Regions from separate parts of the Litorivicinus lipolyticus genome, predicted to be linked through region 3. Evidence: predicted binding sites of a transcription regulator. Region 3 holds the regulator's gene; each other region holds the start of a gene.
The links. The regulator LexA, encoded in region 3, represses DNA repair genes until DNA is damaged. The targets are predictions, from matches to a motif close to TACTGTNTANNTANACAGTA.
Positions count from the first base shown of each region.

Region 1 (9,738 bases), 330 kb from region 3:
GGTGTTCGGCGACCAGTACTCGCGACGCCAACGCTTGGGCGCTGTCGTCCGGTTCAATCGGCACCTGGCGTTGACCGATGACCGGGCCACCGTCCAATTCGGCGGTGACCAAGTGGACACTGACGCCGGCCGCACAATCGCCGGCATCAATCGCACGCTGATGGGTATTCAGGCCCTTGTATTTGGGCAGCAACGACGGGTGAATGTTGAGCATGCGCCCGGCGTAGTGATTGACAAAGGGCGCCTCTAGAATGCGCATGAAACCCGCCAACACCAATAGGGTTGGCTGATAGCGATCGATTTCTTGCATCAGCGCGCGTTCGAAATTCGCACGCCCATCGTAGTCCTGGTGGTTGACCAGGGCACATTCCAAACCGGCGTCGGCGGCACGTTGCAGGCAGCCCGCGCCGGGGCGATTGCACACCAGCGCCGACAGCTTGGCCGCGATTACGGGGTCATCCAGTAGGGCTTGAAAGTTCGACCCGCCGCCGGATGCTAGCACCACGATGCTCATGCCAGCGTCAGTTCACCGCTGTCGTTGAGTTCGCCCAACAACCAAGGTTCCGCATCCATCGCGCCGAGTACCGCCAAGGCCGCCGCCGCGTCCGCCGCGTCGACAATGATCGCCATACCGACGCCCATGTTAAAGACCCGGTTCATTTCGTGGCTGTCGACGCCACCTGCGTTTTGCAGCCAGTCAAATACCGCCGGGGTTTCCCAGCTGTCCATGTCGATCCGCGCACCGATGCCGTCGGGCAACACACGCGGCAAGTTTTCAATCAACCCGCCGCCGGTGATGTGCGACATGGCCTTGATCGACACGTCTTTCATCAAGGTCAAAATGTGCTTGGCGTAAATGGTTGTCGGCGCCATCAAATGGTCAATCAGCGGCTTGCCGTCCAGGTCTTGCTGGGTGTCGGCGCCGGAGACTTCAAGAATTTTACGCACCAACGAGTAGCCGTTGGAGTGCGGGCCGGAGGAGGGCAGTGCGATGATCGCGTCGCCGGGCGCGCAGGTGGTGCCGTTGACGATGCGTTTTTCTTCGACCACGCCTACGCAAAACCCAGCCAGGTCAAAGTCGTCGTTGTGGTATAGGCCAGGCATTTCCGCCGTTTCGCCGCCCGCCAAGGTCGCCCCGGACTGTTTGCAGCCTTCGGCGATGCCTGCGATGACGCGAGTTGCTTGGTCTACATCCAAGTGACCGGTCGCGTAATAATCCAAAAAGATCAGCGGTTCCGCGCCCAGCGTTAAAATATCGTTGACGCACATCGCGACCAGGTCGATGCCGATGCCGTCGAGTTGATTGCTGTCCAGCGCCAAACGTAACTTAGTGCCGACACCGTCAGTGCCGCTGACCAATACCGGTTCGTCATAGCCTTTAGGCAGTCGAGTCAGTGCGCCAAAGCCGCCGATGGATCCCAGCATTTCGGGGCGTCGTGTCGCCGCCGCCAAAGGCCCAACGCGCTTGACCAGCTCATTACCGGCATCAATATCCACACCCGCTGCGCGGTAATCCAATCCTTTTGCGTCGCTCATCCTGACCTCAAACCCGTTGAAAACGCGCATATTACCCTCGACAAACGATAAGATGCAGTTAAATCACTAACGGATCGTTAATTTCGTGCGAATTTTTTTATTTTGTTTGATCGTCCTGTCCAGTTCAGCCGGGGCCAGCCTGTATCAAGTGACCGACCTTGCCTACAGCGGCGACGAACGCAGCGCCAAAGGGGCCGCGGTGATGACCGTGCTTGCGCGTTTGACGGGTCGTTCAACGCTGGATGCCGAGTTGTCGGCGCTGGCCGACGAGCCGGACGAGTGGGTCCAGTCGTGGGGGTTGGTTGACCCGGTTGCGGGGGTCGCCGAATTCCGTATCGACCCATCGATTCGCCAAGCGGTCCAGCGCCTTGGTCGCCCGGTGTGGACGACCCCGCGCACCACCCCTTGGCTGTGGCTGATGGTGGACGAGGGCCGCGGGCGCCAGCCATTGACCGCCGGTGCCGACCTGGACATTCAACGGGCGCTGATGATCGAGTCAGAGCGTATGGCATTGCCGATCAGCTTGCCGGCCTGGGACGCGGACGACCGCAGTCTGGTCTCGGATGCGGAATTGTGGGGTCTGTTTTTCGACGGCGTCGAGGTTGCCAATGGCCGTTACGGTGACGACTACGTGGCCGGCCGCTTGGCGCGTATCGGCGAGCGTTGGCAGCTGAACTTGCGCAGCGCCGATGGCCGCCGCTTGAACCAAACCTTTGCCTCACCCGGCGAAGTCGCCCTGGCCATCCACGGGTTCTGGCTGCCAACGCTGGTCGCCGACTATGCGGTAGTCGGCAGTGGCGACCTTAGTTTGTCGGTGGCTGGGTTAACGGCCAACAACTTTGCCCCCTTCATGGCCCGATTGCGCGGTTTGGACGCGGTCGAACAGGCCTTTCCGGTTTATTCGGACGCCCAATACGTACGCTTTCGCGTCATCACAGGCGCGCGGCCCGAGCAATTGGCCGACTGGCTCGGCTTGCCGATAAACACCTTGGATCAAACCCCGGTCGACTTGGCCGTTGTGGCGCGCCCGTGAGGCAGCAAACGCTCAACGCCTGGCCGGATCCCGCGACCCGATTCGAGGCCTTTGAGCCAGGCCCAAACAGCGCCGTGGTGGCAGCGGTGGCGGCCGGCGATAGCCTGTGGGTGCACGGTCCTGTCGGTTCGGGTAAGTCGCACTTGGCGCATGCGGGGGTGGCCGAGCGCGGCGGGTTTTACCTGTCGCTGGCGGACGATCAGCTGACCCCGGATGTATTGGAGGGGCTGGATCAATTTACCGCGGTCGTGCTGGACGATATCGACAGCGTGGTCGGGGATGCCAACTGGGAGCACGCGTTGTTTGCGCTGTGGAATGGCTGTCTGGACCAGGGCCATCGGCTGTGGGTGTTCAGCGCCGAGCCGGTCGACGGTTTGGACTGGGCGATTGCGGATTTACGTTCGCGTGCGGGCCAGTTGCCACAGTACGCTCTGCGACCGCTGTCCGATGACGACCTGATTGGGTTGCTGCGCCGGCGTGCGGCGGTGTTGGATTTGCGTCTGGGAGAGGACGTGATTGCCTATGTGATGCGCCGCCACGGTCGCTCGACTAAACAGCTAGTTGGTTTGCTTAATCAGATCGAGCGGGCGTCGCTGCGCGATCAGCGCGTCGTCACCGTGCCCTTTGTCCGAACCTTGCTGGGCGATCGTTCCGACGCCCAAGACTGACACTTGGCGTCGGCAAAATATTACTGTATAAATACACATATACCACGCGAAACGGCGCACCAAAGCCGCTAGCGTGGTAACCCCTCAAATCAGTAGAGCAAAGACGATGAGCGATAACCGCAACAAAGCCCTAGACGCCGCCCTTGGACAAATCGAACGCCAGTTTGGCAAAGGCGCCATTATGCGCATGGGCGATGCGCCCATTGAATCGATTCCGGCCATTTCGACCGGTTCCTTGGGGCTGGATATTGCACTGGGCATAGGCGGTTTGCCGGTCGGTCGTATCGTTGAAATTTACGGCCCTGAAAGCTCAGGTAAAACCACACTGACATTGCAGGCGATCGCCGAATGCCAGAAAGCGGGCGGCACCGCGGCCTTTATCGACGCCGAGCACGCGCTGGACCCTGAATACGCCCAAAAACTGGGTGTTAACGTCAAAGAACTGCTGGTGTCGCAGCCGGATACCGGTGAACAGGCGCTGGAAATTGCTGACATGCTGGTGCGCTCCGGTGGTGTTGACCTGTTGGTCATCGACTCGGTGGCGGCGTTGACGCCGCGTGCGGAAATTGAAGGCGACATGGGCGACAGCCACGTCGGTTTGCAGGCCCGCTTAATGAGCCAAGCGCTGCGTAAAATAACCGGCAACATTAAACGTTCGAACTGCATGGTGATTTTCATCAACCAGATTCGAATGAAAATTGGTGTCATGTTCGGCAGCCCTGAAACCACCACCGGTGGTAACGCCTTGAAGTTTTACGCCTCGGTGCGTTTGGACATCCGCCGCATTGGCGCGATCAAAGATGGCGACGAAGTGGTCGGTAATGAAACCCGCGTCAAAGTGGTCAAGAACAAGGTTTCGCCGCCGTTCCGTCAGGCTGAGTTCCAGATCATTTACGGCAAGGGCATCTACCGCATGGGCGAAGTCATTGACTGGGGTGTCAAGGAAGGTCTGGTCGACAAGGCGGGCGCTTGGTACAGCTACAACGGTGACCGGATTGGTCAAGGCAAAGCCAACGCCTGCCGTTTCTTGGAAGAAAACCAGAGCATGGCCCAGGAAATCGAAGGTGAATTACGCCGTCGTTTGCTGAGCGGCCCGACGCCAGAGGTCGACCAGGCCGATGAGGTTCCCGAAGACGAAAGTGCTGTCTAGGTCAGACTTAACGCGCCCACGGGCGCGTTTTTTATGAGCGCACCGCGCGATCGCGTGTTTGTAGCGGTCTATGTGTTTTTGCAACGTGATGGTCAAGTGTTGGCGCTCAAACGCGCCAACACCGGTTACATGGACGGGTACTGGTGCCCGCCGGCCGGTGGCGTCGACGAGGGTGAATCGGCCTCGGTTTGTGCGGTTCGTGAATGCGCCGAAGAAGTCGGCGTCGACATTGATCCGTCCAGCCTAACGCTGGTCCATACCCTGCACCGCAAAACCGATCAGCGCCGCGTGATTGACCTGTTTTATCGGGCCGACTTCACTGGCCAACCCATCAACGCGGAGCCGCACAAGTGCGATCAAATTGCCTGGGTTGACCTGGCGACCTTTGCCGACTGGATGCCCTACATCGCGCCGGCGATGGGCGCGGCCGCCGAGGGTGTTATCTACTCGGAATCGGGCTTTAGCGGCGACGCATAACTGAGCCAGTAACGGCCTTGGCCGCGGATGCTGACGTGGGCGTCGGTAATGCGGTTACTGGATCCGACCCACACCCCCAACTCCAAAACCACGCCGTCCAGCGGATACGCAAGGCCGTGGCTGGCGCTGAACTGACAGCGCTGCATCGGGATTACGCCGAGGGTGTCGCCGATCCGGTGGCGGCCCTGATAGTCGCCGTCAACCAGCACAATCGAATTTTCATGGTCGATCAATCGAATCGGATCCCGTGCCTGGGCCAGCGACGATAACGCCGCCAAACTGTGATCCCAGCGCCCGCCCAAAAAGCCAACGCCGATCAGTTCCGGCGCCCGCACGCAGGCTAAGCACTTATCAAAGTCGGTACTGTCTTGGTCGGGGTCGTGGAGTCGTGTGCTCGCCGGCCCTTGGTAAGAGTCCATGTCACCGACGACGATGATGTGCCGGCCCGGCGGCAGGTGACGCACGCCGCCGTCGGCGCACACAATGGGGCCGGACCAATCGCCAACCCAGCGCGCCAGGGCGGCGTTAATGGGCGCGTTGCCGAGTAAAAGAACCGGTCGATCGAAAGTCATTGACTGCATGGGTCAGGACGATACCATCGTGCCCGTCTGGGGTGCACCACGGTGCTGAGATAATACCCATTGAACCTGAACCAGATTGTGCTGGCGGAGGGAGACCACAGTCCTTTTACGGACCGAGTCCTACCTTATGCCGCCTGGTGAATTAACTGGAGCGAGCCATGAACAAAACACTAGTCCTGTCCTTATTGCTGCCGATGTCGGCGCTGGCCAAACCCGTGTTAACGGTGTCGACCTACGACGCCTTTGCCGCGGATTGGGGTCCGGCGCCGGCGATTGAAGCCGCCTTTGAAGCCCAGTGCGAGTGCGATCTGCGCTTTGTCACCGGTGAATCATCGATTGGCTTGCTGCGCAAAATTCAATTGGAAGGGGACAGCACCGACACCGATATCGTGTTGGGCTTGGACACCAACACCATGGAATTGGCGCGCGCCACCGGCTTGTTTGCAACCCACGATTGGCCGATGCAACGTTTGAGCCTGCCGTTGCCGCTACCCTGGACCGACGCCACCTTTGTACCTTTTGACTACTCGATCTTTGCCTTTGTTTACCAAAGCGACCGTTTGACCCAGGTGCCCAGCAGCCTCGAATCCCTGCGCAACCTGCCGGCGGACGTGAAATTAGTGATCCAAGATCCGCGCTCCTCGACGCCTGGATTGGGACTATTGTTGTGGGTTAAATCCGTCTACGGCGATCGCGCCGGCGAATTTTGGGCTGACGTGGCCGACAGTATTTTGACCGTCACCCCGGGTTGGAGCGAGGCGTACAACCTGTTCTTACAGGGCGAAGCGGACATGGTGCTGTCGTACACCACGTCGCCGGCGTACCACCGCATTGCAGAGAGCGATGAGCGCTTTGCCTGGGCCGCGTTCGAGGAAGGCCATCAAGGCCAAATCGAAGTGGCTGCGGCTTTGGCGTCCAGCGACCAGCCGCAATTGGCGGCCGAGTTTTTGAGCTTTATCCTGTCGGATGCCTTTCAAAGCGCAATTCCAACTGGTAACTGGGCCTACCCGGTGATCGACATGGCGCTGCCGGACAACTTTGAAGTCCAGCCGCGTCCGGCCCCGTTCCGCTTGGCCGACCCTAAGCGCGTCGAAGCCCAGCGCGAGGCCGTAATTGCCGAGTTCTTGAGCGCGATTGGCCAGTAGGCCCGTCGGAGTGCACGGGGCTTGGCCGCCGCGTGCACTGTATCTATTGCTGTGGGGGCTGGTTGGGCTGTTACTGACCGCTATCGTCAGCGCCGGCGGTCGGTTGCCGTTTGAATTTTTGCTCGACACGCGCTTTCAGCAGCAACTAGGCCGTTCGGTTTTTCAGGCCGCGCTCAGCGCCACCTTGTCGGTGGCGTTGGGCCTGGGGCTGGCGTTTTTACACCACCATGCGGCGCGCCGCTGGATTCCACGCGGGCTGTCGGCCTTGCTCAGCACCGTCCCGGTGATGCCGACTCTGGTGGTCGTATTGATGGTGCTCGCCGCCTACGGCCGCAAAGGGTTAATGCCCCTTAGTGGCGGGCTTTACGGGCTGACCGGCATTCTGATCGCGCACGTGTTTTTGAACGCGCCTTGGGTCGCCGCCCAACTTGAATTGCAGTGGCAGCGCGTACCGGATAACCAGCAGCGCTTGGTTCAGCAACTGGGGCTGAGTCGCCGCCGCAGCTTTGGGTTGCTGTTGTGGCCGCGCAGCCGTGGGCTGCTGGTGACCCAGTGGTGGCTGGTGTTTTTACTGTGCTTTACCAGTTTTGCGATTGTGCTGGTGCTGGGCGGTGGCCCGCGCTGGGCGACCCTAGAGGTGGCGCTGTTTCAGGCCATCAAACTGGATTTTGATTTGGGCCGGGCGGCGCTGATTGCGCTGGTGCAGTTGCTGGTACTGGCGCCCTTGGCCTGGGTTGGATCGCGCGCGCCGTGGCTGGCTTTGAACGATCGCACCGGCGCCGTTGGGCCGGTGCGCACGGTCGGCTTTGCGATTGCGTATTGGCTGGTGCTGGGTTTTTGGCTGCTGCCGATGGCGGCTTTGCTCTGGCGCGGACTGGGTGATCAGTGGCTGGCGGTGTGGTCGCAGCGCGCGGTTCAACAGGCGGCGCTGACCTCGCTGTGGGTCGGCAGCCTAAGCGCGACGCTGGTGGTCGCCATGGCCTGGGTGCTGGGACAATTACGGCGCAGTCGCTCCGGGCTGGATCGCTGGTTGTCGGTGTCGGCCTGGCTGGCCTTTATGGTGCCGACCCAGGTGCTGGCGCTGGGCTTGTTTTTACTCGCCCGCGGCGGCGGATGGGTGTCACCGGGCGCGGCCGTGGTGTTGTCCAATGTGTTGCTGTGCCTGCCCTTCGTCGGCGCCGTGCTGTGGCCGGCGATGGATCGCCATCACACCCGTAGCGACCGCTTGGCGCTGCAGTGGGCGCTTCACGGGGTGACCCGGGTATGGCGGATTGACTTGGCGGTGCTAAAACCGGTGCTGGTGTGGGGCTGGGTGTTTGCGTTTGGCCTAAGCCTGGGCGATTTTGGCGTGATCGCGCTGTTTGGCACCGAAAACTTCCAGACGCTACCGTATTTGCTGTATCAAAAGCTGGGCAGCTATCGAACCCAGGACGCCTTTGCCTTAGCGCTGTGGCTGTGGCTGCCGGTTTGGCTGTTGTTTATTTGGGCTCACCGCACTCGGAGTGCACATGCTACGCGTTGACCAGTTGACCTATACCTACCCCGAATACCCGCCTTTGGTGTTTGACTTCAGTGTCGCCGCCGGCGCCATGCTCGGTGTGGTCGGCCCCAGCGGGGCGGGCAAATCGACGCTGTTTAACCTGTTGGCTGGTTTTTTGGTGGCCGACAGCGGCGACATCCGTTGGGGGGATCAGTCGGTGCTGGCCCAGGGGCCGAGTCATCGCCCGTTCGCAGTGCTGTTTCAAGGCGATAATTTGTTCGAGCACCTGTCGGTGCTGGATAACGTCGGTTTGGGGCTGTCCCCGCGTTTGCTGGATCCGGTCCAGCGCCAGGTGTGTGCGGCGGCACTGGCGACCCTGGACATCGGCGAGTTGGCCCAGCGTTTGCCGGGGGAACTCAGCGGCGGTCAACAGCAACGCGTTGCGCTGGCGCGTTGTTTAGTCAGCCCGCGCCCGGTGATGCTGTTGGACGAGCCGTTTTCGGCATTGGACCCGGCCAGCCGCGAGGATGCACTGGCGGCCGTGAGCCAGGTCAATCGTCAGGGCAAAACGGTTTTGCTGATTACCCATGACGCCGCCGATTTAGAGCGTTTGGGCGCACCCAGCTACCGAATTGGCGATTAGTCCGTTTTTTTATTGGTCCGCAGGCCGCATAACCGTGGCATAGACACAGGAGAACATATGATTGGCTTTGTCGACGCAGTAAAAATGGGGTTCAACCGGTGCTTTGATTTCCATACGCGCTCTTCTCGCGCCGAGTTTTGGTGGTGGGCGCTGTTCTCGGTGGCCGCCAATATTATTTTGGGGGCAGTGTGGTCAGGGCTTGCCAACTTACTGGGGCTATTGTTGTTCGTGCCCTATGTGGCGCTGCTGGTGCGGCGTATCCACGACATCGGGCACCGCGGCTGGTGGGGGCTGGTGGTGTTGGTACCGGGTATCGGTTTTATCGCCACACTGTACTTTGGATTGCGCGCCGGTGACGCGCGTGAAAACGAGTGGGGCCCTGCGCCGGCGCTGGACTAAGACGTTTGGCGTGACGGGTTGGCAATGACTGGATAAATTGGTCAGACCAATTTACCATGCGGTATAACTAAGCTCGCTCAAACGAGGATTGCCGCATGAACGCTATGACCCAAGACCTGCTTGACCAAGCCACGATTGACGAGCGCCGCGCGCGCATCGTCCCGCGCTTGCAGTTGATTCTGACGCCCTCGCAACTCAAACACAAAGATGAAGACCTGCGTCCGTTCGAGACCGATGGCTTGGCGCCGTATCGGCGTTTACCGATGGTAGTGGCTTTACCGGCGACCAAAGCGGAAGTGATCGCGGTGCTTAAAGCCTGCTATGCCGAGGACATCCCGGTGGTGACGCGCGGGGCCGGAACCGGTTTGTCCGGCGGCGCGATGCCGCACGAGGGCGGGGTGCTGTTGTCGTTGACCAAAATGTCCGCGATCAAGGCGCTGGACCCGGTGGCGCGCGTGATCACGGTCGAGCCGGGCATTCGCAATGCCGCGGTAACCCAAGCCGCAGCCCCGTACGGGCTTTACTATGCGCCGGACCCCTCAAGCCAAATTGCCTGCTCGATCGGCGGTAACATCGCCGAAAACTCGGGTGGCGTTCACTGCTTGAAATACGGCTTAACCGTTCAC
Region 1 covers NZ_CP045871.1:1,775,102-1,784,839, reverse strand. The annotation lists gene purN (phosphoribosylglycinamide formyltransferase) at 1-514, opposite strand, end outside; gene purM (phosphoribosylformylglycinamidine cyclo-ligase) at 511-1,536, opposite strand; gene GH975_RS09015 (DUF2066 domain-containing protein) at 1,622-2,569, shown strand; gene GH975_RS09010 (HdaA/DnaA family protein) at 2,566-3,237, shown strand; gene recA (recombinase RecA) at 3,344-4,387, shown strand; gene GH975_RS09000 (NUDIX hydrolase) at 4,421-4,864, shown strand; gene GH975_RS08995 (thiamine diphosphokinase) at 4,831-5,436, opposite strand; TPP riboswitch at 5,464-5,555, shown strand; gene thiB (thiamine ABC transporter substrate binding subunit) at 5,604-6,590, shown strand; gene GH975_RS08985 (ABC transporter permease family protein) at 6,601-8,112, shown strand; gene GH975_RS08980 (thiamine ABC transporter ATP-binding protein) at 8,099-8,713, shown strand; gene GH975_RS08975 (DUF805 domain-containing protein) at 8,771-9,112, shown strand; gene GH975_RS08970 (FAD-linked oxidase C-terminal domain-containing protein) at 9,208-9,738, shown strand, end outside.
Region 1: recA (recombinase RecA) is a predicted target of LexA. The motif match lies at 3,259-3,278, and genes of this name have one in related genera.

Region 2 (9,738 bases), 460 kb from region 3:
CCATGGCAAGCGCTTGATACCAAAGTTCTGGAGCAGGCGATCACAGTCCAAGCGCACATCCAACGGACGCGGCGCGCGCGCGGGTACATCAACACCGCGGATTGGCTGCAGCAAGTCGTCCGGCAAGTCCTCGCGCTGCAGTGCCTGGGCGTACACCAATTCACCCATTTCAAACCAGCTGGCACTGCCACCACCGCCATAGTGGTAAATGCCAAAGGCGGTGCTGCCCAAGTCGAGCTGGCGAATTTGCGCGGTAATCACGCGCGCCAGATCTGGCGCGCTGGTCGGGGTGCCCACTTCGTCGGACACCATACGCAGCACCTTGCCATCACGAAAACTGCTCAGCGTTTTACCGATAAAGCGGCGCGGGTCGGCACTGAATACCAACCCCACACGCAAGATGATGTGCTGGGGCAAAATCGCTTCGATTTCGGTTTCAGCTTCGCGGCAGTAGTGCCCAAACAGGTTCAACGGCGCGGTCGCGGCGTCTTCTTTGTAGGGGCCGTTATCGCCATCGAACACGTATTCACTGGTTAAGTGAATCAAGGTAGCACCGGTTTGCTTGCACCCCATGGCCAAGTTGATCGGGCCTTCGACCAGCAGGCGGCGCGCCGCGTCGCCCTCGGTTTCGGCCTTATCGACATCGGGAAAGCGAGCCGTATTGACCACAAAGTCCGGCTCAACCGCACTTAGCGCGGCCATCACGCTGGCCTCGCTGGTGATGTCCATGTCACTCACACTCATGCCGGTGACGTTAAAGCCGGCCTGATCAAAGGCCTGTAATAGAGCCTGACCGACCTGGCCGGAGGCGCCGGTGACCAGCACCGAGGGGGGCGAAAATACGACTGAATTCATGCGCGGAAAATTACCATAAAAAAGGCCTCAAATGAGGCCCTAGTGGTACTTAGAACGGAATGTCATCGTCACCAATGTCATCCGCAAAGCCAGGCGGCGGTGCCGATGCCGCTTGTGCCGGAGCGGGCGCCGGTGCAGCCTGACGAGGAGCCGACGGCGCCTGGGGTGCATTGTTTTGCTGATAACCGCCGCCCATGGGTGCGCCACCGCCCATGTTGTCGCCACGGCCATCCAGCATTTGCATTTCACCGCCGACGATTTCCGTGGTGTAGCGTTTCTGACCGGACTGGGCGTCATCCCACGAACGAGTACGCAGTGAGCCCTCGACGTAGACCTTGCTGCCTTTTTTCAGGTACTGACCGCAAATTTCGGCTAACCGATTAAAGAACACCACGCGGTGCCACTCGGTCCGTTCCTGCATTTCGCCGGTGTTCTTGTCACGCCATGATTCGCTCGTCGCAATCGACAAATTCGCAATCTGTGAGCCGTTGTTGGTTGCGCGCATTTCCGGGTCGTTACCCAGATTGCCCACCAAAATTACCTTATTAATGCCTCGTGCCATGAGGATCTCCTTTCAATGTTCGGCTCAGTTTATCGAGCGGACTGGGCCAGCAAATCCGTCAACTCGGATTCGTTCAGTGCGTCTTTGCTGACCTTTAAGTAGGCCACGGATCCGGCTGGACTGACGGCGGCTTCGACCACGCCCGTAACCGCAGCCAACTTGGATTCCCAGGACTCGATTGAGAAGGTATTCAGGTCAATCGCAACAACCCGGGAGCGATGCCGTGGCGGCTCGGGAGTACGATACCGCAGGGCCAACCAAATACAACCGCCGAGCGCCAGAGCCGTAAATAACCCTGAGGGTCCGAGCACACTCAGCAGCGGCCCGCCGAGCAAGCCCCCGACAAAGGCACCGAAAAATTGGATGGTCGCGTACAGCCCGGTGGCGGTACCGCGATCGCGCACCGGCGCGGCCTTGGCCAACAATGACGGCAAGGTCGCTTCAAGCAAGTTGAACCCGAAAAAGAACATCCCGCCGGCCAGCACAAACATCCAGTACTCGGTCAGCCCCAGCGCCAGCAGTGCAAAGCCGCCAATCAGCCCGGCGATGGCAAAGCGTTGGCCGCCAATCAGGCGGTGCTTGGCTTCGACCCAACCGGTTGCCAAAAACGCAGGCAGTGCACCCAGCAGCATCACCACCACGTACAAACCGGTGTGATCGTCCGGCCCAATTCCGGCGCCGACCAACTGGGCCGGCAAAGCCAAAAACAGCGCCATCAGGACCGCATGCAGCAGCCCCACCCCCAATACTGAGGATGCTACGCCGGGCGTGTGCCAAACGTCGCGCACGCGCTGGGCACTGAACACGGCACCCAAGGCACGCAGCGGCGCCGGACGCGGCAACAGGCACGATAGCAAAGCCGCTAACAATGCGAGCCCAGCGGTCAGCTCAAACAGCCCCGCCAAACCGCGCCACGGCATCAACGCCGGACCCAGCACCAGCGCGGCCAAAAAGGTCAATCCGATCGAAATGCCAATCACCGCCATCACCCGTGCCCGACGCTCTTCACCGGTTAAATCGACGACCCAGGCTAGCAATGACGACGAAATCGCACCGGCACCCTGCAGGGCACGACCAAACACCAGTTCCAACATGCTGTCGGCCTGGGCACACCACCACGAGCCCAGTGCGAACACCAGCAAACCGATAAACACAATTTTAAAGCGCCCAATGCGATCCGACAGCTGGCCCAACGGGACTTGCAAGACCGCTTGGGTCAGCCCGTACACGCCAATCGCCAACCCCAACAGCAATGGCGAATACCCGGGCATCCCGACCGTGGCGAGCGCCAGCACAGGCAAAACGATGAACAGCCCCATCATGCGCGATGCATAGAGGGCCAAAATAATGGCGATGGGCAAAACAGATATCCGCAGCAATGTTAACTAGGCGCACTCTACCGTAAAAAAGGTCAGTTCGGGGTATTTGGCAGCGCGGCGCGCGGCTATACTCCGTGGTTAACTCAACTAAGGTTTACGCGTGGAAAACATCCAAATTCGAGGCGCACGGACGCATAACCTCAAGAACGTTGATCTGGACATCCCCCGAGACAAACTTGTCGTCATCACCGGCCTATCCGGCTCGGGCAAGAGCTCATTGGCCTTTGACACCCTGTACGCCGAAGGCCAACGCCGCTACGTCGAATCGTTGAGCGCGTACGCGCGCCAGTTCCTGTCGATGATGAATAAGCCCGACGTCGACCACATCGAGGGCCTGTCACCGGCCATCTCGATTGAACAAAAATCGACCAGCCACAACCCGCGCTCTACCGTCGGCACGGTCACTGAAATTTACGACTACCTGCGTCTGCTGTACGCCCGCGCCGGCGAACCGCGCTGCCCGGATCACGACGTTGCGCTGTCCGCCCAGGCCGTCAGCGACATGGTCGACCAGACCTTGGCATTGCCGACGGACAGCAAGGTCATGGTGTTGGCACCGATCGTGCGCGATCGCAAGGGCGAGCACCTGCACGTGTTTGGCGACCTGCGCGCACGCGGGTTCATCCGCGTTCGAGTCGACGGCACCGTGTGTGACTTGGACGACGTGCCGGCGCTGGATAAAAAGTTCAAGCACACCATCGAGGCGGTCGTGGACCGGCTGAAAACCCGCGACGATCAACGCGCGCGTATCGCCGAGAGCTTGGAAACTGCGTTGGATTTGGCCGGCGGCATCGTCTACCTGGAATCCATGGAAGGCCAGTTCGAACCGATGCTATTTAGCAACAAGTTCGCCTGCCCGCACTGCGGCTATTCGCTGAGCGAATTGGAACCGCGCTTGTTTAGTTTCAACAATCCTGCCGGCGCCTGTACCGAATGCGACGGCTTGGGTGTGCACCAGTTCTTCGACCCGGCACGCGTCGTGGTCGACGAAGACCTGACCTTGGCCCAGGGCGCAATCAAGGGCTGGGACCGTCGCAACTACTATTACTTTCACCTGTTAAGTGGCGTCGCCGATCAATTCGGCTTTGACACCGACACGCCCTGGGTCGACTTGAGCGCCGACCAGCAAAGCAAAATCCTGTACGGCACCGGCAAGGTCGAGGTCGACTTCAGCTACGTCAACGACCGCGGCACCCAAGTCCATAAAAAGCACCCGTTCGAGGGCATCCTCAACAACATCGAACGCCGCTACCACGACACCGAAAGCCAACAGGCACGCGACGAGCTGGCCAAATTGATGGCGACTAAACCCTGTGGCGCCTGTGGCGGCAGCCGGCTGAACAAGGCCGCCCGCCACGTCTGGGTCGGTGACAAGCGCCTGCCGGAAATAGTTGACTACCCAGTTGGCATCGCCTTTAACTACTTCAACGAGCTGAACCTGCCCGGTCACCGCGGCGAGATTGCCGCAAAAATCCTCAAAGAAATCCAAGATCGATTGGGCTTTTTGGTCAACGTCGGGCTGGACTATCTGAGCCTGTCGCGCAGCGCCGACACCCTGTCCGGCGGCGAAGCCCAGCGCATTCGCCTGGCCAGCCAAATTGGCGCGGGCCTGGTCGGCGTCATGTACGTATTGGACGAACCGTCGATTGGCCTGCACCAGCGCGACAACGAACGCCTGCTGGGCACGCTGACGCGGCTGCGTGATTTGGGCAACACCGTGATCGTGGTCGAGCACGACGAGGACGCCATCCGCAGCGCCGACTACGTCATCGATATCGGTCCGGGGGCCGGCGTACACGGCGGCCAGGTGGTGTCCAAGGGCACCGCCGCCGAGGTCATTGCCGACCCCAACAGCCTGACCGGGCAATACCTGTCCGGTGCCAAACACATCGAAATGCCGCCACAGCGGCTGGCCCCGCCCGAGGACAAGTGGTTGAAGGTGTTGGGCGCCAGCGGCCACAACTTAAAAGACGTCGACTTGGAAATTCCCGTCGGCGTACTGACCTGTATTACCGGGGTCAGCGGCAGTGGCAAATCAACCCTGGTCAACCGGACGCTGATGCCGGCGGCGGCACGCGCCCTTAACGGCGCGCAGCTGATTGAACCGGCGGCGCACAAGGCAATCGAGGGGCTGGAGCACTTCGACAAGGTTATCGACATTAACCAGGCGCCCATTGGGCGCACGCCGCGGTCCAACCCGGCCACCTACACCGGCATTTTCACGCCCATCCGCGAGCTGTTCGCCGCCACCGAAGAGGCCCGCACACGCGGCTACAAGCCCGGCCGCTTCAGCTTTAACGTCAAGGGTGGGCGCTGTGAAGCCTGCCAAGGCGACGGCTTGATTAAGGTCGAAATGCACTTCCTGCCCGACGTATACGTCGAGTGCGACAGCTGCCATGGCAAGCGCTACGATCGCGAAACGCTGGAAGTGCGCTACAAAAACTCGAACATCAGTGAAGTGCTGCACATGACCATCGAGGACGCCTGCGAGTTCTTCAGCGCGGTGCCCCAGATCAGCCGCAAGTTACAAACGCTGCTGGACGTTGGGCTTGGCTATGTTCGGCTGGGACAAAGCGCGACCACGCTGTCGGGCGGCGAAGCCCAGCGCGTCAAATTGGCCAAAGAGTTGTCGCGCCGCGATACCGGGCGCACGCTGTATATCTTGGACGAGCCGACCACCGGTTTGCACTTCCATGACATCGAACAGCTGTTGAAAATGTTGCAGCGATTGAAAAACGCCGGCAACACCGTGGTCGTGATCGAACACAACTTGGACGTGGTCAAGACCGCGGACTGGGTCGTTGATTTAGGACCGGAAGGTGGCGATGGCGGCGGCATGATCGTTGCGACAGGCACGCCCGAAGCGGTCGCGGACAACCCTGCGAGCCACACCGGCGTGTTTTTGAAAGATGTATTGAAAGTCGCGAAGCGGGCTGTTGCTTAGTCGACGTTGACCGCGAGGGGCTCGCTGGCAGCGACCGGCAGCCCCGCCGCCAACCAAGCATCGGTGCCATCGGCAAACCAAAACAGCGAGCGGTAACCTAACTCGGCCAAGTGCTGGGTGGCATTCCAACCCATCCAGCAGTCCTTGATGCAGTACACCACGATGGGGTGCCACAGACTGCCGCCGGTTAACCGACCCACGGTTTCGCTGAGGTAGGCCTGCATGTCGTCTTCGGACACTCCAAAGCCCACATTCGGTGTCCACACCGAGCCGGGAATGTTTTGGCGCGGCGCGTGTTCCGGCCAGGTTCCGTCCAGTTCATCGTAGCGGCCTTCGGGGATCGACAACACATCCAACAGCAATGCACCCGCCCGCGCGAGCGCTTCAACCTCGAGCGCACCGACACGCGTACCTCCCGGTACCGTCATCGGTGTTTCAGTGGTGTAGTGGTGGATGCGAAGCCCGGTGTCGGGATCGAAATCACTGTCAGCGGCCCGCGCGTTAAACGCCAGGCCCGCCATCAATGTCAATATTAACCAGTTGGTCACTTAGTCAATGCGCCCTCTACAGTCAGGCCCAGTGAAGTCCAAGCCTGCATACCACCGCGGTAGTATTTCAGCTTCTCGACCGGATAGCCAAGGGCGACCATGCTGTATTTGGCGCGTTTGAACATCGCCGGGGTTTGACCACACCAGTATCCGTTGCAGTAACCGACGATGGTTTTGGCATTGTCAAAGTTCAAGCTGCCGTCATCGTTTTCTTCCACGCCAAACACTTCGGTCAGGTAAAACAGCGCATCGTCTTTAATGTCTGCAAAGTTTTTGAAGGACACGTTGGTGGTGCACGGAATATGCAGATCTTCGTGCCAATTCTCAGTTCGGGTATCGACCACCAAAATAGAGCTGTCGACACTGGCCTGTTCCATGTAGTCAATGAACTCCAGCTCGCCCAAGGTGTCGATGCCAGCGGACACAATCATCGGCTGTGGCATGCCCTGTCCGGTCTTGTTGTAGGCTTCGTGAACCTGATTGCCGGCGGTGGCATTACGCTCGATCACACAGGTCTTGTCACCCAACTCGACGGTGACTGAGGCCACACCGCGTTTGATCATCGGGCCTTCAGCCAGGGTCGCGGTCGCAAAGGTCACGGCTAACAGTGCCGCGGTAAGGTGCTTTATTTTTTTCATGATGGTTTTCTCCTAAACTCCAATGGAAATCTAAATGCCTTTAAGGCATAACGATAGCTACAATTAGTATAACGAGGTTTTTTATGCGCGTTTCCCCATCGCTGTTATCGCTCGCGCTAACGGCAGCCCCCGCAATGGCCCAAACCGAGGTCACCACCGCCGGCTTGTTTGCCGACCATTACCCCGGTGACGGCACCACCGCGGTACTGGTGCTACATGGCACCCTGGCCCACAAGCGGATGGAGATTATAGCGACCATAGCGACATTGCTAAATGACGACTACGACCTGCCGGTGGTGGCGCCGAATTTGAGCCTGTCATCGCCCGCGCGAACCAGCATGGTCGACTGCGCACAAACCCATGATCACCGCGACAGCGATGCACCGCGCGAAGTCGCCACATGGATTGACTGGATGCAGCAACAGGGCTACGACAACATCATCGTTGCCGCCCACAGTCGCGGCGGCGCGCAACTCTCGACGTATTTAGCTGACACTCCCGCGGACGTGGTCTCGGCAGCTGTACTGGTGGCCCCGGCGACCTACAATGCCGAGTACGCCGCCGACAGCTACCTAAACGCCACGGGGCAACCCTTGGCGTCGGTCATGCAGCGCGCCGGTGCACTGGCGCCGGACAGCCTGATGGACGTCCCACGCTTCGTCTATTGCGATGATGCCACCGTCAGCGCCGGCGCCTTCATCGACTACTATACGCCGCGTCCGACCTTCGATACGCCGACCAACTTACAAAATGTGACGCTGCCGACGGTTGTGGTGATGGGAAGCGATGACACTGTGGTGGCCGACCTCCCCGATCGTCTGGCGGCAACCAACTTAGGCGATAACGTCCGCGTGGAAACCATCGACGGCGCCGACCACTTTTTCCGAGACCTGTATGCCGATGACATTGCGACATTTATTGCTGAGCACGCTGGTCTTTAGCGCCAGCCTCGCCGCGCAAGACTTTAGCCAGTCCGCACAACCCGCGCTGGTGTTTGTGACCCAGTCCAACTGCCGCTTTTGCGTGCGCTTGGACCGTCAGGTCCTGAGCCCTCTTAAGGCCAGTGGCTTGTTCAATCAGGGCGTGACCTTCGTCGAGGTCAGTTTAGATGCCGGCGAGTTTGTCACCGACCATGACGGCCTGCGCGTAGAAGGCCAGGCATTCGCCGCGCGCTACGGGGCCTTTGGCACGCCAACTTTGTTGTTTCTAGATGCCCAAGGCGTCATTCAGGGGGAGCCGTGGTTCGGTGTCCCCGACGCCTTGGATTTCTATGGAGCAAAAATCGAAGGCGCCGTGGCTAACCTAAAGGGCCTTACGAACTAAGGCCCGGATTGGTTTTGATACCGACGATTTTCGGCGTATTCAGCTTGTTCACACGGACCGTGTCTTGGGCCCGCAAGTACTCTGCGGTGACCTCGGAAATATCCGGGCCCGGCGCCTGCGAGCCAACCGTCGCCCACCCCGCCACCTTGTAAGACTTGCTCGCTTCGATCAGCGTGCCATCGTCCAAACGCATCTCGGTGATGCGGCTACCCATACCGGCCAGCGGATTAATGGTGTAATCCAAACCGCCGACACGCACCATGTCGCCACCCTGTTGGTAATACGGATCTTCGTTGAACAGGTTGTCCGCGACGTCCTCCAAAATCAGCTTCAGCTCTTCGCCGCTCATGTCCCGAGCATAGGTTTCGCCATAAGTGATCGCGGTCTGGTCCAGCACATTTTCCATGGTGATGGCGTCGCCCGCCAACACCGAGGTGCCCCAGCGGAAGCCCGGTGACAGCGAAATCTGGGCGTTTAAGACCTGTCGTAAGCCATCGCAGATGACCTGATCGAAGGTGCCGTTAAAGTTGCCACGCCGGTATAGCGTTTCATCCGCGACCGCCAACTCTTCTTGGAGCTTGCCCAAATAGGGCGCACGTTCGCGGGTAATCAGCGCGGTCATGGCCGCATCCGGCTCGATGATGTTCGAGAACACCGGAATCAAGCGGTGCTTATAGCCGACCATGCCCTGTTCGGACAGCTCCAAGTCCATGACCGCCAGGTACTTGCCGTTGGAGCCGGCGTTGGTGACCAGAGTTTTGCCCCCCGGGTTGGCGATTTCAAGCGGTGCGGGTACCGCGTCGTGGGTGTGCCCCCCGAAAATAACGTCAATGCCACTAACGCGGCTGGCCATTTTGACGTCGACGTCCATGCCATTGTGCGACAACACCACCACCGCGTGCGGCTTATGCTCGGCACGGACCTGGTCAACCAGTTCTTGCATGTCGTCATCGCGAATACCAAAGGTCCAATCCGGGATGAAGCGCGACGGGTTGGCGATGGGCGTATAGGGGAATGCCTGGCCAATAACCGCGACCCGGTAGCCGCCCATTTCCTTGATCACATAGGGCTTAAACGCGTGACCGGTGTCTTCGTCAAAGACCGGCGCGTCATCAAAAATTGCCTCGTCCGTGACCTTGACGTTTTGGGCCACAAAGTCACCATTGAAGGCCTCAATATTGGCCAGGATTTCGTCGTCCTGGTAGGTGAATTCCCAATGCCCCGTCATGACGTCGACGCCCAGGTCGTTACAGGCACGCACCATGTCCATGCCACGCGTCCACAGCGACGTGCCGCTGCCCTGCCAGGTGTCACCACCGTCCATCAGCAAGGTTTTGTCCTCGCCGTAGCTGCCGCGCAAGGCATTGACCAGCGTCTTCAAGTGGGCGAAACCACCAACACGGCCAAAGCGGCGTGCGGCTTCGTCAAAACCCAAGTAGGTAAAGGCGTGCGCCTCGGGCGTGCCAGCTTTGATCCCAAAGGCATCCAG
Region 2 covers NZ_CP045871.1:1,905,063-1,914,800, forward strand. The annotation lists gene GH975_RS09660 (SDR family oxidoreductase) at 1-855, opposite strand, end outside; gene ssb (single-stranded DNA-binding protein) at 905-1,417, opposite strand; gene GH975_RS09670 (MFS transporter) at 1,447-2,778, opposite strand; gene uvrA (excinuclease ABC subunit UvrA) at 2,897-5,740, shown strand; gene GH975_RS09680 (rhodanese-like domain-containing protein) at 5,737-6,288, opposite strand; gene GH975_RS09685 (rhodanese-like domain-containing protein) at 6,285-6,926, opposite strand; gene GH975_RS09690 (alpha/beta hydrolase) at 7,010-7,867, shown strand; gene GH975_RS09695 (thioredoxin family protein) at 7,821-8,249, shown strand; gene soxB (thiosulfohydrolase SoxB) at 8,239-9,738, opposite strand, start outside.
Region 2: uvrA (excinuclease ABC subunit UvrA) is a predicted target of LexA. The motif match lies at 2,815-2,834, and genes of this name have one in related genera.

Region 3 (9,738 bases):
GTCACTCGGCCTTAATGTACTGGTCTTTGTGCTGGTGTCGCTGCTGACACGGCCGAACTTCACCGACCGCATGCAAGCCAGCATCATGGTCGACTCGGCAGCCGTCACCAGCACGCCCAAAGCCTGGCGCGGGGTGCTCACGGTCGGCGACCTGGAGGTGCTGTTAGCGCGCTACTTAGGCGAAGATGCCGCGCGCACCGCCTGGCACGAAATCCAGGACGAGCTCGGGATCAAGTTTGAACGGTCCACGCTCGAAGCCTCGCCAGAACTAATGACGCTAGTCGAGCGCCGCCTGGCCGGAGCGCTGGGCGCCTCGTCCGCGCGCTTGGTGCTGGACAGTCGCATTAAGGGGCGCACGGTCAAGGCTGACGAACTGGTGTCCGTCGTCGAGGAAAGCAATCGGGCCCTGCAGTCGTCACGCGAGCAGTTGCACGCAGCACTCGAAAACCTGGCCCCAGGCGTCAGCGTGATCGATGCCAACAAACGTTTGGTGGCGTGGAACCGTCGTTACCAAGAGATATTTGATTACCCGAGTTCGCTGCTGCAGGTCGGCCAACCGATCGAAACGCTGTTGCGCTACAACGCGACGCGTAACTTTTTTGGCGAGGGCGACCACGAAGCCCAAATTCAGCGGCGTGTCGAACACCTGAGTCATGCCCGCAGTCACCGTCGCATTTCATACCTGCCAACCGGCACCGTCATTGAACTCAGCGGCAACCCCATGCCGGACGGCGGTTTCGTGACGAGCTTTTACGACATCACCGAGCTGAAACGCAATGAGAGCGCGCTCAAACAATCCGAGGCCAACATTCGCCTTTACACCGACAACGTGCCGATCATGTTGGCGTATCTGGATAACGACCGCCGAATATTGTTTGTGAACCAGTCCTTTGAAGAAATCATGGGTTTCCGGCGTGATGCCATTTTGGGCAAGCATGCGTGGGAGGTCTTCAGCGAGTCCGAATATGCGCTACGCCAGCCGCACATGGCTAGGGCGCTGCAGGGCGAGCGGCAATCGTTCGAGGTGTCCATCGAATTTATGGACATGGAACGATTTTACGAAGCGGTTTACGTTCCGCACCAAGTCGACTCGCGCGTACTCGGCCTATTTATCATGTACCAGGACGTCACCGAGCGGCGCATGGCGGAAGCGATGTTAAAAACCGCCAATGAAACCTTGGAAGAACGCGTCAGCTCGCGAACCCACGAGCTGTCGAACCTGAACGTCCAGCTCATGCAAGAAAACCGCATTCGCGCCCGCACCGAACGCGACCTGACCCTGGCCAAGGCCGAAGCCGAACGCGCCAACCTATCCAAGACCCGCTTCCTAGCCGCCGCCAGCCACGATTTAATGCAGCCACTGAACGCCGCGCGCTTATTCGCCGCCGCGCTCGAGCGGCAGGTCAGCGGCGAGGCCGTGCAGATGGCAAAAAACCTAGACAGCTCGCTGGACAACGCCGAGGAGTTGTTAGGGACGCTGCTGGAAATTTCAAAGCTGGATGCCGGCGCGACCAAGTTCAATCCCCAGGCCCTAAACGTGCGGCCGTTGTTCGAGCAATTGGCCGCCGAATTCAATGCCTTGAGCCATGAAAAAGGCCTGACGCTGCGCGCCCGCGCCCGCGACGCCTGGGTCTACGCCGAGCCGTTGATGGTGCGCCGCGTGCTGCAAAACTTTTTGTCCAACGCCCTGCGCTACACCCGCCAAGGCAAAGTCCTGCTGGGCACCCGAATCAGCGGCGGTCACGTCGAATTGCAAGTCTGGGACACCGGCATCGGCATCGCCCAACAAGACCAGGCGCGGGTCTTTGACGAATTTGCGCGCCTGGAGTCAGGCCGCGCGCAACACCAAAAGGGCATGGGGCTTGGCCTGTCGATATCGATCCGACTGGCCAAACTCATGGGCGGCGAAGTGCGCCTGCACTCAACCGAGAACCGTGGCACCTGTTTTAGCCTGCGCCTGCCGTTGACCGACAAACGGGCCCAACCCAAGGCAAGCCCGGCGCTTAATACACGACGCACTAGCGCCAAGCTTCAAGGCCTCAGGGTGCTGTGCTTGGATAATGAGCCGATGATTCTAGAGGGCATGGCCCAACTGCTGGGCGACTGGGGTTGCACGGTATGGCCGGTTCAAAGCGGCGATGATGCCATGCGGGTGATCGAACAAAACGGCCGCCCGGATTTACTGATCCTGGATTACCACCTGGACAATAACGCCACTGGGCTGGAAGCCTTGGCGGCGATTAAAGGCGTCGTCCCCCAGTGTCCGCCGTCGATCTTGCTGACCGCCGATCGGACCGAAGAGACACGCACCGCCGCACTGGAGGCGGGCGCACGCGTCATGAACAAGCCGGTCAAGCCGGCAGGGCTGCGCGCCTTGATGTCATCCCTCGCGCCGCCCCCTCGGGATTAGTCCTGGGCGGGGACGGTGTCGTGAATCAAGGCTTTCAGTTCGCCGTTTTGGTACATCTCGACGACGATGTCACAGCCACCGACGAGTTCGCCGTTAACCCACAATTGCGGGAAAGTCGGCCAGTTGGCAAACAGCGGCAACTCGGCGCGCACATCTGGGTTTTCGAGGATGTCGACGTAGGCAAAGGGACGCTCACACGCCATCACTGCCTGCACGGTCTGAGATGAGAAACCACATTTCGGCCCGCGCGGATCACCCTTCATGTAAAGCAGCACCGGGTTTTCAGCGATCTGTTGTTTGATGTTATCTAGTGTGTTTGACATAGGTCCTCTCGACTTTCATACAATTTGCAGGGTTGATGGGGGCGTATGCTGTCACCACAACGTCGTAGTTGCAAAACCTTTGCAGGCGCAGCGTCGCTGTGTATATTCAATCGCTTTTTTGCGAGTCTTAGCATGAAGCCAGCACCGAAGCATTTTCTGCGGTTTAACGACCTAAGCGCCCCCGAAATTCGGGCGGTGTTGCGCCGCGCCGCGACCCTAAAAACCGAACAGCGCAGCGGCACACGCCACCCCACCTTGGCAGGCAAGACGCTGGGCATGGTGTTTGAAAAGTCCTCCACTCGGACACGCGTCAGTTTCGAAGCCGGGATCTTTCAGTTGGGCGGCATTGGACTGTTTTTGTCCCCGCGTGACACCCAGCTGGGACGCGGTGAGCCGGTCGAGGACACCGCCCGGGTATTCTCCGAGATGATCGACCTGGTCATGATCCGCGCCTACGACCACAGCATGGTCGAAACCTTCGCAGCCTATTCCAGCATCCCAGTCATTAACGCCCTAACCGACGACCATCACCCGTGCCAAATATTGGCCGACATCCAATGCTTCGAAGAGCACGTCGGCCCGATCGAAGGTAAGACCATCGCGTGGGTCGGTGACGGTAACAATATGGCCGCCAGTTGGATGGATGCGGCCAGCTTGTTGAACTTTAACCTGGTCCTGTGCGGACCTGCGGGCTACGACGTCAGCCCCGAACTGCTGGCGGAGCACGCCGCCAACGTGCGAATTGAGCGCAACCCGGCTGCGGCCGTCCAAGGCGCTCATGCGGTCACCACCGACGTCTGGGCGAGCATGGGCCAGGAAAACGAGCAGGCTAAGCGCGAAGCCGACTTCGCCGCCTACCAAGTGACCGAGGCGCTATTAGACCAAGCCTCAGACGAGGTGATTTTCATGCACTGCCTGCCAGCCCACCGCGGCGAAGAAATCAGCGACACCTTGCTTGACGATCCTCGCAGCCGAGTCTTTGACGAAGCCGGCAACCGCCTGCACGCCCAAAAAGCACTGATGGAGTTCTTGGTGCTAGGGGAGCGCTTCCCAGAGCCTGTATAAAACGGCATACTGTCTAAAACCCCAGAGGATGTTTTATGCAAGCCCTAAGCCCCGGACAAGAACGCGTTTACGATCAAATCCGTAAGCACATGGGCTCGCAAGGTGTGCCGCCGACACGGGCCGAACTGGCCCGTGACCTCGGGTTTCGCAGTGCTAACGCCGCCGAAGAACACCTCAAAGCGCTGGCCCGCAAGGGCTACATTGAATTGACCCGCGGGGCTTCACGCGGAATTCGCCTGCTGCTGGACCAAGACGAGGGTATTCCATTGATTGGCAAAGTGGCTGCCGGCATGCCGATCAGCTCTGAAGCTAACATCGAAGCTCACATCGATTTTCCGGCCGCCCTGTTCGGCGCCCTGCCCGATTACCTGCTGCGCGTCGACGGCGATAGCATGATCGGCATTGGCATTATGGATGGCGATATTTTAGGGGTGGCTACCTGTGAAACTGCCCAGAACGGCGACATCGTGGTGGCTCGGGTCAACGAAGACGTGACCGTCAAACGCTTCCAACGCAACGCCCAAGGCATCGAATTGATTGCCGAAAATCCCAGCTACGCGCCGATCAAAGTCGGCCCGGCGGACGAGTTTCGGATCGAAGGAAAAATGTTGGGCTTGGTTCGGACCTAGTATTCGGCGTAGGCGCCGCTAAGTTGATCCAGTAGCGCCTGCAACGAGTCGCACCAATCACGGTAGCCGCGCTCGGCGGCCTGACGTATCAACATCTGATCCTGGTCCGCCAAAGCGATTTGTCCGTCGCTGACGGCGGCGGATTGTCCAGCACTGGCCAACGCTTTGCGTGACGCTGACCAGAGCGGCCAGGCCAGCACTTGGTCCAAGGCGCCACTGGGCAAATCCCGAGCCGCCAGAGTCGCACGTGTCGCCACCTCGTCGCCTGGGCCACGCAACCCATGGTGTTCGCGGACCGCATCCACCAGAGCATTTTGCGCTTGGTTTAGAAACCACAGGCAACCCAACTCAAACGACAGCTGTTGGTCTGCACTCACGCGCTCCCAGGCATCGCACTGAACCTGTGCCAAGTACAGCGCACGGTGGACCTGACCAAGCTTCACGCCTTGGCCGCCGCCTTCTTGGTGCTGGCTTCGTCAAGCCACTGTTTACCATTCCAAAACGACTTCCACTTGCTCGGCTTGCCCTCCGCTCCTTCACTGCCTAGGTACATCTCGGCGGTTTTTCGGCTGTAGCGAACCAGCGTGGCGTTGCCATCCGGGTCCTTATCAGGCCCCTTAAACAGATAGTCATATTTCGCTGGCAATTGATCGGCGACCGGACGAATTTCATGCAACAGCGGTGCACGCGTTTCACGATTGCGCGGAAAACCACTGGCGGCCAAGAACAAACCGGTTTGGCCGTCACGCAAGACGTAATGATCGTCGACCTTGCGGCAACGCAGGTCAGCCATCACCACAGGGTCCATTTTCGGCGGTGCCGGCTGACCGTTTTTCAGCAGTTTGCGAGTGTTTTTACAGTCGGTGCCAGTGCACCCAAAAAACTTGCCAAAGCGGCCGGTTTTTAGCTGCATCTCGCTGCCACACTTGTCACAGTCCAGGCTGGGACCGTCGTAGCCCTTAATTTTAAAGCTGCCCTGCTCGACCTCGAATCCCGCACAGTCTGGGTTGTTACCACAGACGTGAAGTTTTCGGTCGGTGTCGACCAAAAACGACTCCATCGCGGCGTTACACAGCCCGCAGCGGCGCTTACTCATCAAGGCCTGGACCTCGACTTCCTCTTGGTCGACCCCGGCGCTGATGGCCACGGCTTCGTCACCGGGCACTAAGTTAATTGTTTGTTTGCACGGATCTTCGTCTTTGCCGGCGTTGTAGCCACTGCAGCCTAAAAAGGTCCCGGTAGTGGCGACTCGAATCAACATCGGACGCTCGCAATTCGGGCAGCTAATGTTGGTCGGCGTGGCCTGGTTACCCAGCATCTCTTCCTGGGCATGGGTCAGTTTCTGGCTGAACCCGGCGTAAAAATCATCAAGCACGGTCTTGTATCCGGTCTTGCCTTGGGCGACGCCGTCCAAGCGCGATTCCATATTCGCGGTGAACTCGTAGTCCATCAGATCGTCAAAGCAGGTGACCAAACGGTCAGTGACAATCTCGCCCATTTTTTCGGCAAAGAAACGGCGACTTTCGACGCGCACGTAACCTTTGTCTTGGATTGTCCCGATAATGGCCGCATAGGTTGACGGGCGGCCGATTCCGCGCTTTTCCAGCTCTTTGACCAAGGCGGCCTCGCTGAATCGCGCCGGCGGCTTGGTAAAGTGCTGCGACGGCAGCATCGGGTCTTGCAGTTCAAGCGTTTCGCCCACGTTAAAGTCCGGCAAGATTGGCTCATCCGTTTTCGATCCCGCCGGCGTCATCACACGTTGGAAACCGTCAAATAGGCGCACCCGACCGCGCGCTTTCAATTCGATGCCGTCCGCAATCACAGTCACGTTGGTCGAGGTAAATCGCGCGGCGACCATTTGGCAGGCGACGAACTGACGCCAGATCAGCTCGTACAATCGCACCGCATCCGGCTCAACACCGACCAAAGCATGGGACGAAACACCGACGTTGGCCGGACGAATCGCCTCGTGCGCTTCCTGAGCATTTTGCTTGTTACCGTAAACCGTGGGGCTGGCCGGCAGGTACTCGGGACCAAATTGATCGCTAATAAACTCACGAGCGGCGGCCAGGGCGTCCGCGCTCAAAAAAGTCGAGTCGGTACGCATGTAGGTAATGTGGCCCGCTTCGTACAGACGCTGCGCCATCATCATGGTTTTCTTAACACCAAAGCCCAGTCGCGTGCTCGCGGCTTGCTGCAGCGTCGAGGTGATGAAGGGCGCAGTCGGCCGGGTTTGGGTCGGCTTGTCTTCGCGGTTGGCAATGCTCAAGGCGCCGGCGCTCTTGATCCGCTGCATAATCGCACGGGTTTGGGCTTCGTTGACCAGCTTCAGCGCTTTACCATGATCCTTGGTGGCGTCGAAACGGGCCTCGCCGATGGTGCCTTTAAGGTCGGCTTTGAGCTCCCAGTATTCTTCAGGCACGAAGGCACGAATTTCACGTTCGCGCTCGACCACCAAGCGCAGTGCGACTGACTGAACCCGACCGGCCGACAGGCCGCGCCCAATCTTTTCCCACAGCAGCGGGCTGACCATAAAACCAACCACACGGTCCAGGAAGCGCCGCGCCTGCTGGGCGTTGACCATGTCCATGTCGAGCTTGCCCGGCTCTTTGAAGGCTTCTTGAATAGCTTTCTTGGTGATCTCGTTAAAGGTCACCCGATGGTAGCGACTCGGGTCGCCGCCCAACAGTTCCGCTAGGTGCCAGGCGATCGCCTCGCCTTCGCGGTCCAAATCCGTCGCCAGATAAATTTCGTCAGCGTTCTTGGCCAGTTTTTGCAGTTCGCTGACGACTTTTTCTTTGCCCGGAATGACGTCGTAGTGCGCGTCCCAGTCATGCGTCGGGTCAACGCCCATCTTTTCAATCAGCTTCAACTGGGCCTGTTCGGCCTTGTAGCGGACTTTTTCCTCGGGTGGCAGGGAGCGCGTGTAGGCCGCCTTGCGGGCACGCTCTTTGGTGTCAATCGGCCCTTTCTTGGACTGTGTCGGCAAATCCCGAACGTGACCGACGCTTGATTTGACCACGTAGTCCTTGCCCAGGTATTTGTTGATCGTTTTGGCCTTAGCAGGCGACTCCACGATAACCAGTTTGGTCACAGTTGATCCTTCTATTAATTAGCAATCAGGGCGGAATGGAGTGCCCCGATCGGCGGTGGTATACGCGTTTTTACCAAAGCAGGTCAAGTCGAGCGGGTCAAGAAACTTCTACATCAGTCGATAACTAAAGCTCTAAACTGGGAGTCCCATGGACGCTAACATTGCCCTATTCATTCTGATCGCCGCGGTCGGCGCGCTGACCCTGAGCTCCTGGCTGTACCAGCGCCAGCAGGCTGAACTTGCGCGCCGTTTACAGATTACAAAACTGTCGCGCACCGTACGCGAACTGGACGAAGGCCTGGCTCTGCTGGATGCACTTGGCTCCAGTTTGGTGCTGCGCGAAGCCTTTCACGGCATGCGTCAAGCGTTGGTCCAACGTCTCGCCAACATGGACCCCAAGCAAGGCTGGGCGACGCGACTGGGCGACGAAGCGCCCGATTCCCCCGGCAGCGCCGCCGGCCCTTTCGTGCTCGCCAATTTAAATGCGGTCCCGCCGGTCCAACTGCGACTGGCGGCGATGCGCGATGCGCTGGCGACCGCGACCCAAGACCCCGACCTGTTGATCGAAATTAATGAACTCATTGCGCTGGTCCAGCTGGATACCTTGCTTAGCGACACCGTCAACATGATCACCGCCTCCAAACAGCACGAGCAGTGCCGTGCCAACCTGAGCAAGGCACGTACCTTACTGCGATCACCGATGCTCAGCACGCCGACCAAAGCCAACCGCGGGCAACAGGTTAACGACATTGGCATGGGCATGGCCAAGCAAGCCCGGATTGAGTTAGAGGCGTCACTCAGCGGCGGTGATTCGATCGAGCAGGCCTTTATCGACATGCTCAACCAACCGCCCGCCAGCCTTTAGTAAAACTCGCGCGCCGCCAACGCTAGTGCGTCCGTGCGCCCGTCCCAAAAGCCATTGGCATGAGCCCAATACAGGGGCCCTCCGTGATAGGCCGGGAAGCCGAGCCCCATCAAACACGCACAGTCCGCCACCGCGGCGCTTTCGATCACGCCTTCACTGACACATCGTGCCAGCTCTTCGATCATCGGCGCCATCATCAAGCCTAAAATATCGGCCGACTCCATGGGTTCTTGGACCGGCAAGCCCAATTCCAAGTCGGCTGGTTGACCTCGCTCCAGGCGTCCGTTTGCGGCGGGCGCATAGTGGTAGAACCCACGCCCGCTTTTCTGGCCAAGCTGACCACGCTGATGGAGCACCCGCAGACTGGATAATGGCGGCGGCGTCATCCGATCTGGAAAGGCTGCGGCCATCACGTCACTGGCGTGAACACAGGTGTCGATGCCAATTACGTCGGCCAAGAACCCGGGCCCCATCGGCCAGCCAAACTCAGCCATGGTCTGGTCGACCCGCTCGACCGATTGCCCCAGCGCCAGCATCGTATCGAAGGCATTTAGGTAGGGGAACAGCACCCGGTTGACTAAAAAGCCGGGGCAGTCTTGAACCACCACCGCGCGCTTGCCCAACGCCGTCGCGGTGGCCACCAAATTCGCGGTCGTCGCCGCTGCCGTATCCTTGCCGACGATGACTTCAACCAGCGGCATGACCGGCACCGGGTTAAAGAAGTGCAGACCACCAAACTGGGCTGGACGCAGCATGCCTTGGGCCAGCCCGGTGATCGCCAGGGTCGAGGTGTTAGAGGTCACCAGCGCGCTGGCTGCCACCGCCGCTTCGGCCTGTTGCAGAACCGCCGTTTTAATGTCGGCACGCTCAGTCACCGCCTCAATCACCAAATCACAGTCGCCAATCGCCTCGATTGCCAAGTCATAGCTGACGCGGGCCTGAACCGCAGCCACCTGTTCGTCGCTCATCCGCTGTTTTTTGATTTGACCGGCACCCAAGCGCTGCATTTCGTGGCGCGCCGCATCCAGCGCTTCGGCCTGGATATCTTTGACCACCACGGCCATGCCACTGACGGCACATTGCCACGCAATGCCCGCGCCCATAATGCCCGCACCCAGCACCGCCACGCGGGTCGCCGGGACGCCGCCTTGAGCCGCTTTGCGCGCAGCGCGTTTGGTCGCTTGATCGTTTAAATAACGTTGAATAAGCGCGTGCGCTTCGCCGCTCTGGGCGAGCGCCACAAAGGCATCCACTTCGGCGTCTTGGGCCGCACGCAAATCCAGCAACTGGGCCTTGGCCATCAGCCGAGAAATGCTGGCCTGGGCCAGTTGACCGGGAACGGGGTCGACCGT
Region 3 covers NZ_CP045871.1:1,443,119-1,452,856, forward strand. The annotation lists gene GH975_RS07255 (hybrid sensor histidine kinase/response regulator) at 1-2,410, shown strand, start outside; gene grxD (Grx4 family monothiol glutaredoxin) at 2,407-2,733, opposite strand; gene argF (ornithine carbamoyltransferase) at 2,866-3,798, shown strand; gene lexA (transcriptional repressor LexA) at 3,834-4,427, shown strand; gene GH975_RS07275 (hypothetical protein) at 4,424-4,870, opposite strand; gene topA (type I DNA topoisomerase) at 4,867-7,521, opposite strand; gene GH975_RS07285 (hypothetical protein) at 7,670-8,386, shown strand; gene GH975_RS07290 (3-hydroxyacyl-CoA dehydrogenase NAD-binding domain-containing protein) at 8,383-9,738, opposite strand, start outside.